Linked DNA regions of Siphonobacter curvatus. The protein of the gene in region 1 binds, or shares a complex with, the protein of each later gene. Links are inferred from orthologs where the notes say so. Each region holds a gene or a part of one and is shown in the gene's direction. Other genes may lie near its edges.

What was found. The genes of interacting proteins can lie anywhere in the genome.
Region 2: the proteins of dnaN (region 1) and dinB are in contact, whole or in part, in a solved structure (PDB 1OK7), measured with the Escherichia coli proteins. The link is inferred for Siphonobacter curvatus from one-to-one orthologs.

What each region holds. Positions count from the first base shown.
Region 1 is NZ_PTRA01000001.1:163,258-168,166, forward strand. The notes cover bases 1,371-4,169. They hold dnaN (DNA polymerase III subunit beta), read left to right. Parts: upstream 1,371-2,107; coding sequence 2,108-3,232; downstream 3,233-4,169. Other genes in these bases: treF (alpha,alpha-trehalase TreF), read right to left, coding at 1,371-1,797; C5O19_RS00635 (thioredoxin family protein), read left to right, coding at 3,365-3,796. Outside these bases: more of treF, read right to left, coding at 175-1,370; rplC (50S ribosomal protein L3), read left to right, coding at 4,470-4,909. UniProt on the Escherichia coli protein: Confers DNA tethering and processivity to DNA polymerases and other proteins. Acts as a clamp, forming a ring around DNA (a reaction catalyzed by the clamp-loading complex) which diffuses in an ATP-independent manner freely and bidirectionally along dsDNA.
Region 2 is NZ_PTRA01000001.1:2,898,956-2,903,065, forward strand. Bases 1-2,776 are described here. They hold dinB (DNA polymerase IV), read left to right. Parts: upstream 1-738; coding sequence 739-1,815; downstream 1,816-2,776. Other genes in these bases: pafA (alkaline phosphatase PafA), read right to left, coding at 1-110; arfB (alternative ribosome rescue aminoacyl-tRNA hydrolase ArfB), read right to left, coding at 148-552; C5O19_RS12190 (efflux RND transporter permease subunit), read right to left, coding at 1,915-2,776. Outside these bases: more of C5O19_RS12190, read right to left, coding at 2,777-4,110. UniProt on the Escherichia coli protein: Poorly processive, error-prone DNA polymerase involved in translesion repair and untargeted mutagenesis. Copies undamaged DNA at stalled replication forks, which arise in vivo from mismatched or misaligned primer ends.

The sequences.
Region 1 (4,909 bases):
CTTGCTGATAATGTTCTCGAATCGGGCCAATCATCACGCATTTTTCAATGAAGTATTGACCGTACTACAAACGGAACCCGATCTAAAACCGCAAATGAATTGGGAAATCTTTCATCACCTGACGAATTAAAAAAAGGGCCGTATCTGTAAAATCAGATACGGCCCTCGCTTTTTTTACTGCTTATGTTCAGTCTTCTTCTCTTCTGCCAGTAGCTTTAGAAGTACGCCATTCGTCCAGCCAAAGCCATCTTGCAGCGGATATTCACCGCCGCCGCCGAGCAAGGAAGTGTCGTACACATTATATTTTTCTACCATACGGCCCGTGGCTTTGTAAACCCGAACGTTTTCTTCCACCCAGATATCCCGGATTTCTTGGGCTAAGTCCATTTCTTTATAATTCCGCAAGCCCTGAATAGCCATCCAGTGCAGAGGAGCCCAGCCATTGGGAGCATCCCATTGCTGTCCGGTTTGAACCAAGGTAGTAGTAAGCCCACCCGGTTTCAGGAAATCATCTTTTAATCGCTTTGCTACTAATCTTGCCTGATCTTCCGTAGCAATATTAAAGAATAGGGGATACACTGCTGCCAGGGAGGCAATGGGTGTTTGTTTGGCTTCTTTGAAATCGTAATCGTGGTAAAATCCGTCTTCCTTATTCCAGCAAAACTGCTGAATAGCCTTCTTACGCTTTTCAGCCAGGTTTTTGAAGCTTTGGCTATGAGCCTGATCATTGATCAGTGTATAACCTTCTGCCAACGTCATTTCCAGTTCGTACAACAGACAGTTCAAATCCACCGGAATAATATCCGTCGTATGAATCGTTCCCATCGTCTTGCCGTCCCGGAACCAGCGAGCGGTAAAGTCCCAGCCTGATTCAGCACCCGCCCGAATGTCGCGGTATACTTCTTCGGCTTTGCGGCCGGTGTGTTGGGCGATGGCTACGTCTTCCTTATAGGCTTCCGGACGAGGCGTATCACTATCATCGTAATACCGATTTAACTGATAGTTACCCGGTAGACGAACCACGCGTCGGTATGCTTCACCCGGTTTAAGATCACCCGTCTTTTTCATGTCATCCTCGTTGGTAGCCCCCATCCAGAAATAGTATTCTTTCAGTAACTCGGGCAAGTACTGAGCGATGATCTGATCATTATTGCGGGTTTCGGCCAGCAATCGAACCATCAACGAAAAGTACGGTGGCTGCGAGCGACTCAGGTAGTAACTCCGGTTGCCGTTAGGAACATGCCCCTGATACCGAATGAGGTGAGCGAAGTTAGAAACCATCCCTTCAATGAGAGAATCTTCACCTGCTTCCTGTAACCCTAGCATCGTGAAGTAGCTATCCCAGTAGTAAATCTCTCCGAAACGACCCCCGGGTACGACATAGCTACGGGGTAATGCCAGCAGAGAGCCCTTCACTTCACCCGTAGGCTTCCGAGTCAGGATCGGCCACAAGGCGTTGATATGAGCCTCAGGCGACAAAGACGTATCCGAAACAAAGTGATTATTAGGAGCATCCGGGAAGCGGAAATACTCGTTAACAAATGCCCTTAAGTCGAACCCTTCTTTATCTTTCTGTTCTTCATAAGCCCTTAAAATCTGCTTGGCAGGAATGAGTGGCTCCGCGTCGGCAAAGGTCTTGGAGTCCGGGAATAGCTCCTTCATCTGGACATCTACAAAGAGTTGTCCAAATTCTACATCAGGACTCGGGGGAGTCTGAAGTTCGGCCGGTGTACAGGCAAGTAGTAACAAGGGAATTGCTAGAATAGATAGAACACATGAACGAAGTATAAAGGGCATAGAGCTAAATAATAATGCTTAAGGGTTTTTAGAAACGTTTCTGAGTATCAGGGCAATAAAAGTAGAGAAAGCTCTACAGTGCCCCTAAAAGTGGGCAAATATCACCTATTTATGTATGTAACGAAGCTAGAGCTAAGATTCATATCTAAAAGAAGTATAGTTAGCTGAAGTAGAAACGTACGTAAAGTTTTAGCTCTTGGTAAATAAATCTTACACCTTGTGATAAAATGTTGTACTTTCGCCCTCTAAATTATATTTTCGGGTATCCGAAAAATACATTGTTTAAACTCGTTTAAACTTCTGATAGTCAATGAAATTTATCGTCTCGTCTTCGGCATTGTTGAAACAACTGGCGGCTATCAACGGAGTCGTAGCGTCCAATCCGATTGTTCCGATTCTGGAAAACTTCCTGTTCCAACTCGAAGGGAGTCTACTAACGGTAACGGCCTCTGATTTGCAGACGGTTATGATTACCGAAATAGAGGTCGAATCTTCAGATAAAGGTTCCATCGCTGTACCGGCTAAATTGCTCCTCGATACGTTGCGGGGTTTACCCGAACAACCCATTACCTTCAAAATTGATGCCGAAACGTTCGGTACTGAAATCGTCTCCGAGAACGGTCGGTACAAACTTTCCGGTGAGAATCCAATTGACTTCCCGAAAGTTCCGGCAGTTAACAAAACCTTATCGATTGAGGTAGCGGCAGAAGTGTTGGGTAAAGCCATCGCGAATACGAGCTTCGCAGCCAGTACCGATGATTTACGGCCCAACATGACAGGGATGTATCTTCAACTGGGGGAAAGCAATGCGACCTTCGTCGCCACGGACGGACACCGGCTGGTACGGTATCGTCGGCAGGATCTGCGTTCGGCCAATACCAGTACCATGATCATTCCCCGGAAAGCACTGAACCTGCTAAAATCTTCCCTGCCTTCGGATGACACAACCGTAAAGGCGGATTTTAGCCAGTCGAACGCGTTCTTTACCTTCGGTAACATCAAGATGATTTGCCGATTGATCGACGAGCGTTTCCCGGATTATGAAAACGCGATTCCCGTCAACAATCCGAATATCTTAACGATTAATCGACTCGAATTGCTGAGTTCGCTGCGTCGGATTTCTATCTACGCCAATAAAACGACTCATCAGATTCGACTGCGAATTTCGCAGGACGAACTCGTGATTTCAGCGGAGGATCTGGATTACTCCAATGAGGCATCCGAGCGTTTGGTTTGTGACTATAGTGGTGATGATCTGGAGATTGGTTTCAACGCGAAATTCCTGATCGAAATGCTGAATAACCTCAGTTCCAATCAATTGCAGTTACGTTTGTCTGCTCCCAACCGGGCGGGTATCCTGGTCCCCAACGATCAGGACGAAAACGAAGACATTTTGATGCTGGTGATGCCGGTCATGCTTAATACGTATGCCTAAAGATTTTTAAAGATGAAATAAAAAGAGCCTTTCGAAAGAAGGCTCTTTTTATTTGTTAATTCGTTGGATAAAAGACTTTTCACAACGAACTTCACGTTATTGATTCTGATAAATCCCTTCTTGTTTAACACGATGAAAACACTTCGACTCGTAGTAGTCCTGCTACTGACTGGACTGACCTTTCAGACCAATGCTTCGGATGAGCCTAAAAAAGAGGGAATCCAGTTTTTTCACGGTACGTGGAAACAGGCCTTAGCGAAAGCCAAAGCTGAAAACAAAATGATTTTCCTCGATGCCTATACAACCTGGTGTGGTCCCTGCAAGTGGATGCAAACCAAATCGTTTCCGAACAAACTGGTAGGGGATTTGTATAACAGCAAGTTTATCAACGTGAAACTGGATATGGAAGCGGGAGAGGGATTGAAGCTGATTGATCGCTATCCCGTAGAAGGTTTTCCAACGCTGTTTTTCATTGATTACGAGGGAGAAGTGGTACTAAAAGAAGCAGGAGCCAAAACGCCCGAGCAATTGATTGCCTTTGCAAACGAAGCCATTGAGCAGTAATAAACTACTAGTACATAGGTAGAGGAGTCGGTAAGGAAACTTGCCGACTCTTTTTTATGGAAAAAATACAATTTAAGAAGCGAGTTATCACGCAGATTAGAACCTGATAATCGATGCTTCACGGCAACAGCTACTAGCCCATTGTAAACCAGCTAAGGCAGACTCTTACAGTGTCAAGAAAAATTTACAAAAACTTTTCCTAAACACTTGTTTATCAAATAGAAAACCGCTTATTTTGCAACTCTGTTTAAAGATCGAACAAAAGGTCGCTGTTCAATATGGTTGGCAGAACTGTATGAACCTCTGATTATCAGACCACTGAGTTTATTTGTTCGGTTGCCACGTCAATTTCGGTTTTACCCGGTTTTGAACGTCAGAACTGTTACTGACTCCAGTACTTGAATGCCCAGGTGCAATGGAGTTGAGTAGTAAGCTGACAGGATGCTTCTTCCCGTATCTCGGGATTTTGGATGCGTACAGGCTTTTTTTTAGCCCATCTGGTACGCCCCGCAAGTCTCCTCTCCGCTTTCCTTCTCGGTACGTTACTGGTTTTCAAAATTTTTCAGGGAATTTCTGTCTTGATACGGTAAACAGCAGAAAAAGCACTACTTTTGCAGTCCGTTTTCTGAGGCCCCCAGGTGGGAGAGCTGATAACCAATTAAAAATCAAGAAGATGTCTGGTATTATTGGGAAGAAAATTGGCATGACCAGCCTCTACAACGCTGACGGCACCGCCGTAGCTTGTACGCTGATTGAAGCCGGTCCCTGCGTCGTGACGCAAGTAAAGACCGTCGAAACGGATGGCTACCAAGCTGTTCAGTTAGGTTTCGGCGAGAAAAAAGAGAAAAACACTTCCAAGCCGCTGGCTGGTCACTTCAAAAAGGCCGGTACAACTCCCAAGCGGAAGTTAGTAGAGTTCAAAACTTTTGAACAATCACTGAATTTAGGCGATACGATCGATTCTACGCTGTTTGCTGAAGGTGAATTCATCGATGCAATCGGTACGGCTAAAGGTCGTGGTTTCCAAGGCGTTGTGAAACGTCACGGTTTCGGTGGGGTAGGCGGTCAAACGCACGGTCAGCACAACCGTCAGCGTCACCCGGGTTCGATTGG
Region 2 (4,110 bases), 2.7 Mb from region 1 along the record:
ACCACCAGCTTGGGACGGTCAGGCATGGTTCGCTGTACGCTTTTCTTGGTTTGTGCCACTAACAACAGAGGACTTAGCAGCAATAGAAAACTAAGTTTGAAAGAATGCATGTGGAAATCGTTTGTAACAAAATTAATAATAAGGCGTTTACTCTTCCCAGTTTTTGCGACTACGTGACGCTTTCCGCTCCGAAGCCAGCCGTTTGGACTGGAGCCTTTCCTGCGTGGAGGCTTTGGTGGGTTTAGTGGCTTTGCGTACGCGAGGTTCGCGAAAAGCTTTTTCCAAAACCGCGTATAACTTCTTGACGGCCTGTTCTTTATTCGTAAGCTGACTACGCGACTGTTGAGCCGTTATAATGAGTTCACCCTGGGTACTGAGCTGAGAGGCCAGACGTTGGAATAACTTCTGTTTTTGCTCATCCGTTAGAATTTGGGAAGTTTGAATATTGAGACGAACTTCCACTTTGCTTTCAACCTTATTTACATTCTGTCCACCCGGTCCGGAGGAACGACTGGTCTGAAATTGGAGTTCAGGGTATAGATCGGGTAACATGGTTTGCGTTTAGCGTTCTGGGTTTAGCGTTGTTGATTCCTTTGGACCCTATCGATATAGCTACACAACATTCCACAAAGGAAGCAATCACTGTGTTAAGGATATACGCTGTGTTAAAATCGAATCGCAGTGGTAAACCACCCAAAACTCCAAACACAAAACCCTAGACCCAAAGGTACACACTGAATTTTGGCAACATTTAGGAAAATCATACATATTGACATGGACGCTTTCTACGCCAGCGTCGAACAGCGGGATAATCCGGAGCTGCGGGGGAAACCGCTGGCGGTGGGGGGTAGCCGTGAACGGGGTGTGGTGGCGGCAGCTAGTTACGAAGCCCGTAAGTACGGCGTTCGCTCGGCAATGGCCTCGGTAACGGCGTTGCGGAAGTGTCCGCACCTTCTTTTTGTCCGGCCGCGATTTGATGTGTACAAGGCGGTTTCGGTTCAAATTCGCGAAATTTTCGCCCGCTATACGCCTATGATTGAACCGCTTTCGCTGGATGAAGCCTACCTCGACGTTACCGAAAACCTGAAAGGGATCGAAACGGCTACGCAAATTGCTCAGGAGATCAAAAACCAGATTCGGGAAGAAACCGGACTGACGGCTTCAGCGGGGGTATCCTTTAACAAATTTCTGGCCAAAATCGCCTCCGACTATAACAAGCCGGATGGTCTTTTCATCATTAAACCCAAACAGGCAGAAGCGTTTGTGGCGGGCTTACACGTCAAGGATTTTCACGGGATTGGTAAGGTTACTGCCGATAAAATGCACAAGATGGGCATTTTTACCGGAGCCGATCTGAAAGCTCAGCCGCTGGAGGTACTGGTGAAACATTTTGGAAAAGTGGGTCGTTGGTATTACCAGATTGCCCGGGGACAGGATGATCGGCTGGTCAACCCCGATCGGATTCGGAAGTCCATCGGAGCGGAAGAAACCTTTTCGACGGATCTGGAAGACGTGGAATTATTGCTGAATGAACTCTGGCCCATTACGGAGGAAGTGTGGCGACGAGCCGAGCGGGCTCAGGCGTACGGCAAAACGGTAACGCTGAAAGTGAAGTTCGGTGATTTTGAACAGATTACTCGCAGTCGAACCAGCCTGCAACCCATTACCGAACAGGCGTTTTACGAACGCATGGTACGGGAGCTGTTCGAGGGGATTTTCCCCCTCCGCATGGGGATTCGGCTTATGGGAGTCACGCTGTCGAACCTGGAGCGGGCAGATGAATGGGATGGGCGGCAGCTGACGTTTCATTTTTGAAGACTTGGGTCGGGTTGAAATTCGGTTCACTCTTTTTAACCCGCTCTTACCCAAATAAAAGGGTGCCCTCCTTTCGAAAGACACCCTTATTTTCACGGCTTAAACAGGTACTGACTCTAATTCTTCTACTTTTTTCTTTTGCTTACTCCCCCACTTTTCCCGAACCCGATCGACTAGGTAATAAATCATGGGTACCAGGAATATGGTCAAAATCATCGAACTGGTTAATCCACCAATCAACACCCAGGCCAAGGAGTTTTTCCACTCCGAACCAGCCCCGGCCGCCAGTGCGATGGGTAACATCCCGATTACCATGGCGATGGTGGTCATCAGAATGGGTCGCAGACGTTCTTCTCCGGCGTGAATGATGGCCTCCTTGTAATGCATGCCCTGAGCTTTGAGCTGGTTGGCAAAGTCCACAATCAAAATGGCGTTTTTCATAACCAGACCCATCAACATCAACATACCCAGCATCGCGAAGATGCTCATGTTGGAGGACGACAGAGCCAGAGCAATCATCGCTCCAATGATGGCCACGGGGATGGAGAACAATACGACCAGCGGATAAATAAAGCTGTCGTACAGCAAGACCATGATGAAGTACACCAGCATCAGAGCGGCCACCATGGCGAGTCCCAACGAGCCGAATCCTTCACTCTGACTCTTGGCGTCCCCACCCCAACTCAGCGTTACGTTAGCCGGAAGCGGATTTTTCGTTAGATCTTCATTGATTGTGTTGATCAGCGTACCGGATCCTACGCCAAGCGTATTCCCCGTAATCGTAACGGAGGTACGGCGATTTTTACGTTCGAGCAACGAAGGCCCGCTACCCAGACGCACGTCGGCAAACTCGGCCAGCCGTACCGGACGATTCGCGATCGGGCTGAAGAACGTAATGTTCTTCACCGCTTCGGGATCTTTCCGGTCAAAGGCATCTAGCATAATCCGAATGTCGTAATCTTCGCTACCCTCGCGGTATTTCGAATCATCGTTACCAGCAAAGGCGTTTTGCAGCAAGCCACCTACGGTCTGAATGTTCAGGCCCAGTTTTGCCATCTTCTCCCGGTCGATGTTCACTTGTACTTCGGGATTTCCGGCTTCTACTGAAACCTTCACATCGTTGGCACCCGGCGTCTTCTTCAGGCGATCGGCTACCTGCCCTGCGGTTTTCATTAACTCGTCGAGGTTATCCCCGCTCAGAATCATTTCAATCGGTGAACCTCCGGAGTTGACCATCCCGATTACGGAAGAGGTAAATTCAATACCCGGGAAACGCTCCGACAGCTCCTTACGCGTTTCAATCATGTACTTTTCCGTCGGCAACTGGTTCGGTCGCTCTTCCGCCGGAGCCAGCTCAATGGTTAACTCCGTCCGGTTGGTTTCGCCCTGACCCGTACTCGACATGCCCGTACTGGCACCCGCCACGTTAGCGAAAATGGTTTCTACTTCCGGTTTCTTCCGCAGGTAATCTTCAATGCTACGGGCCGTCAGGTTGTTTTGCTGCAGGGAAGCACTTTTATCCAGTTTCATCGTCAGCAGAAACTTGCCCTGATCGCCCTGAGCCACGAATTCCTGTCCGATAATACCCAGACCCATCACCCAGCCCGTTGCCACGAAAATGGCGATCAGGATTCCGGTAAAGGCGATTTTGTGACCAATCACCCAAACGAGCGTACGCTGGTACCAGTTGGATAAACCCGTCAGTCCGCGTTCAAACCACAACAGAAAAGCGTGGAAAGGATTCTTCGGATTCAGGTGTTCCAGCCGGGCAATTCGGGACGTCAGGTACGGCGTCAGCGTAAAACTGACCAGCAAACTGACCATCGTCGAAAACGCTACCGTCAACGAGAACTGGCGTAACAGGTCGGCAATGATGGAGCTAACCATGGTAATGGGCACGAATACCACCACAATCACCAGCGTCAGAGCTACGGCCGCAAAGCCAATTTCCTTCACCCCATCGAGCGTCGCCTGCCAGCGATTTTTACCCATCTCCAGGTGCCGCTGAATGTTTTCCAGTACTACAATCGAGTCATCGACCAGAATACCGATTACCAGCGAAAGGGCCAGCAGGGTCATCAGGTTGAGCGAATAGCCCATGACGTACATAAAAAGGAAGGCCGAAACCAGCGAAGCCGGTACAGAAATCATGACAATAATGGCGTTCCGGATACTATGCAGGAAGAGTAGCATCACGACCGCCACCAGCACAACGGCCAGAATCAAATCGTGCGTAACGGCCTCCACGGACTCCAACGTAAACGTGCTGCTGTCATAGGCAATCGTAAAATGTAC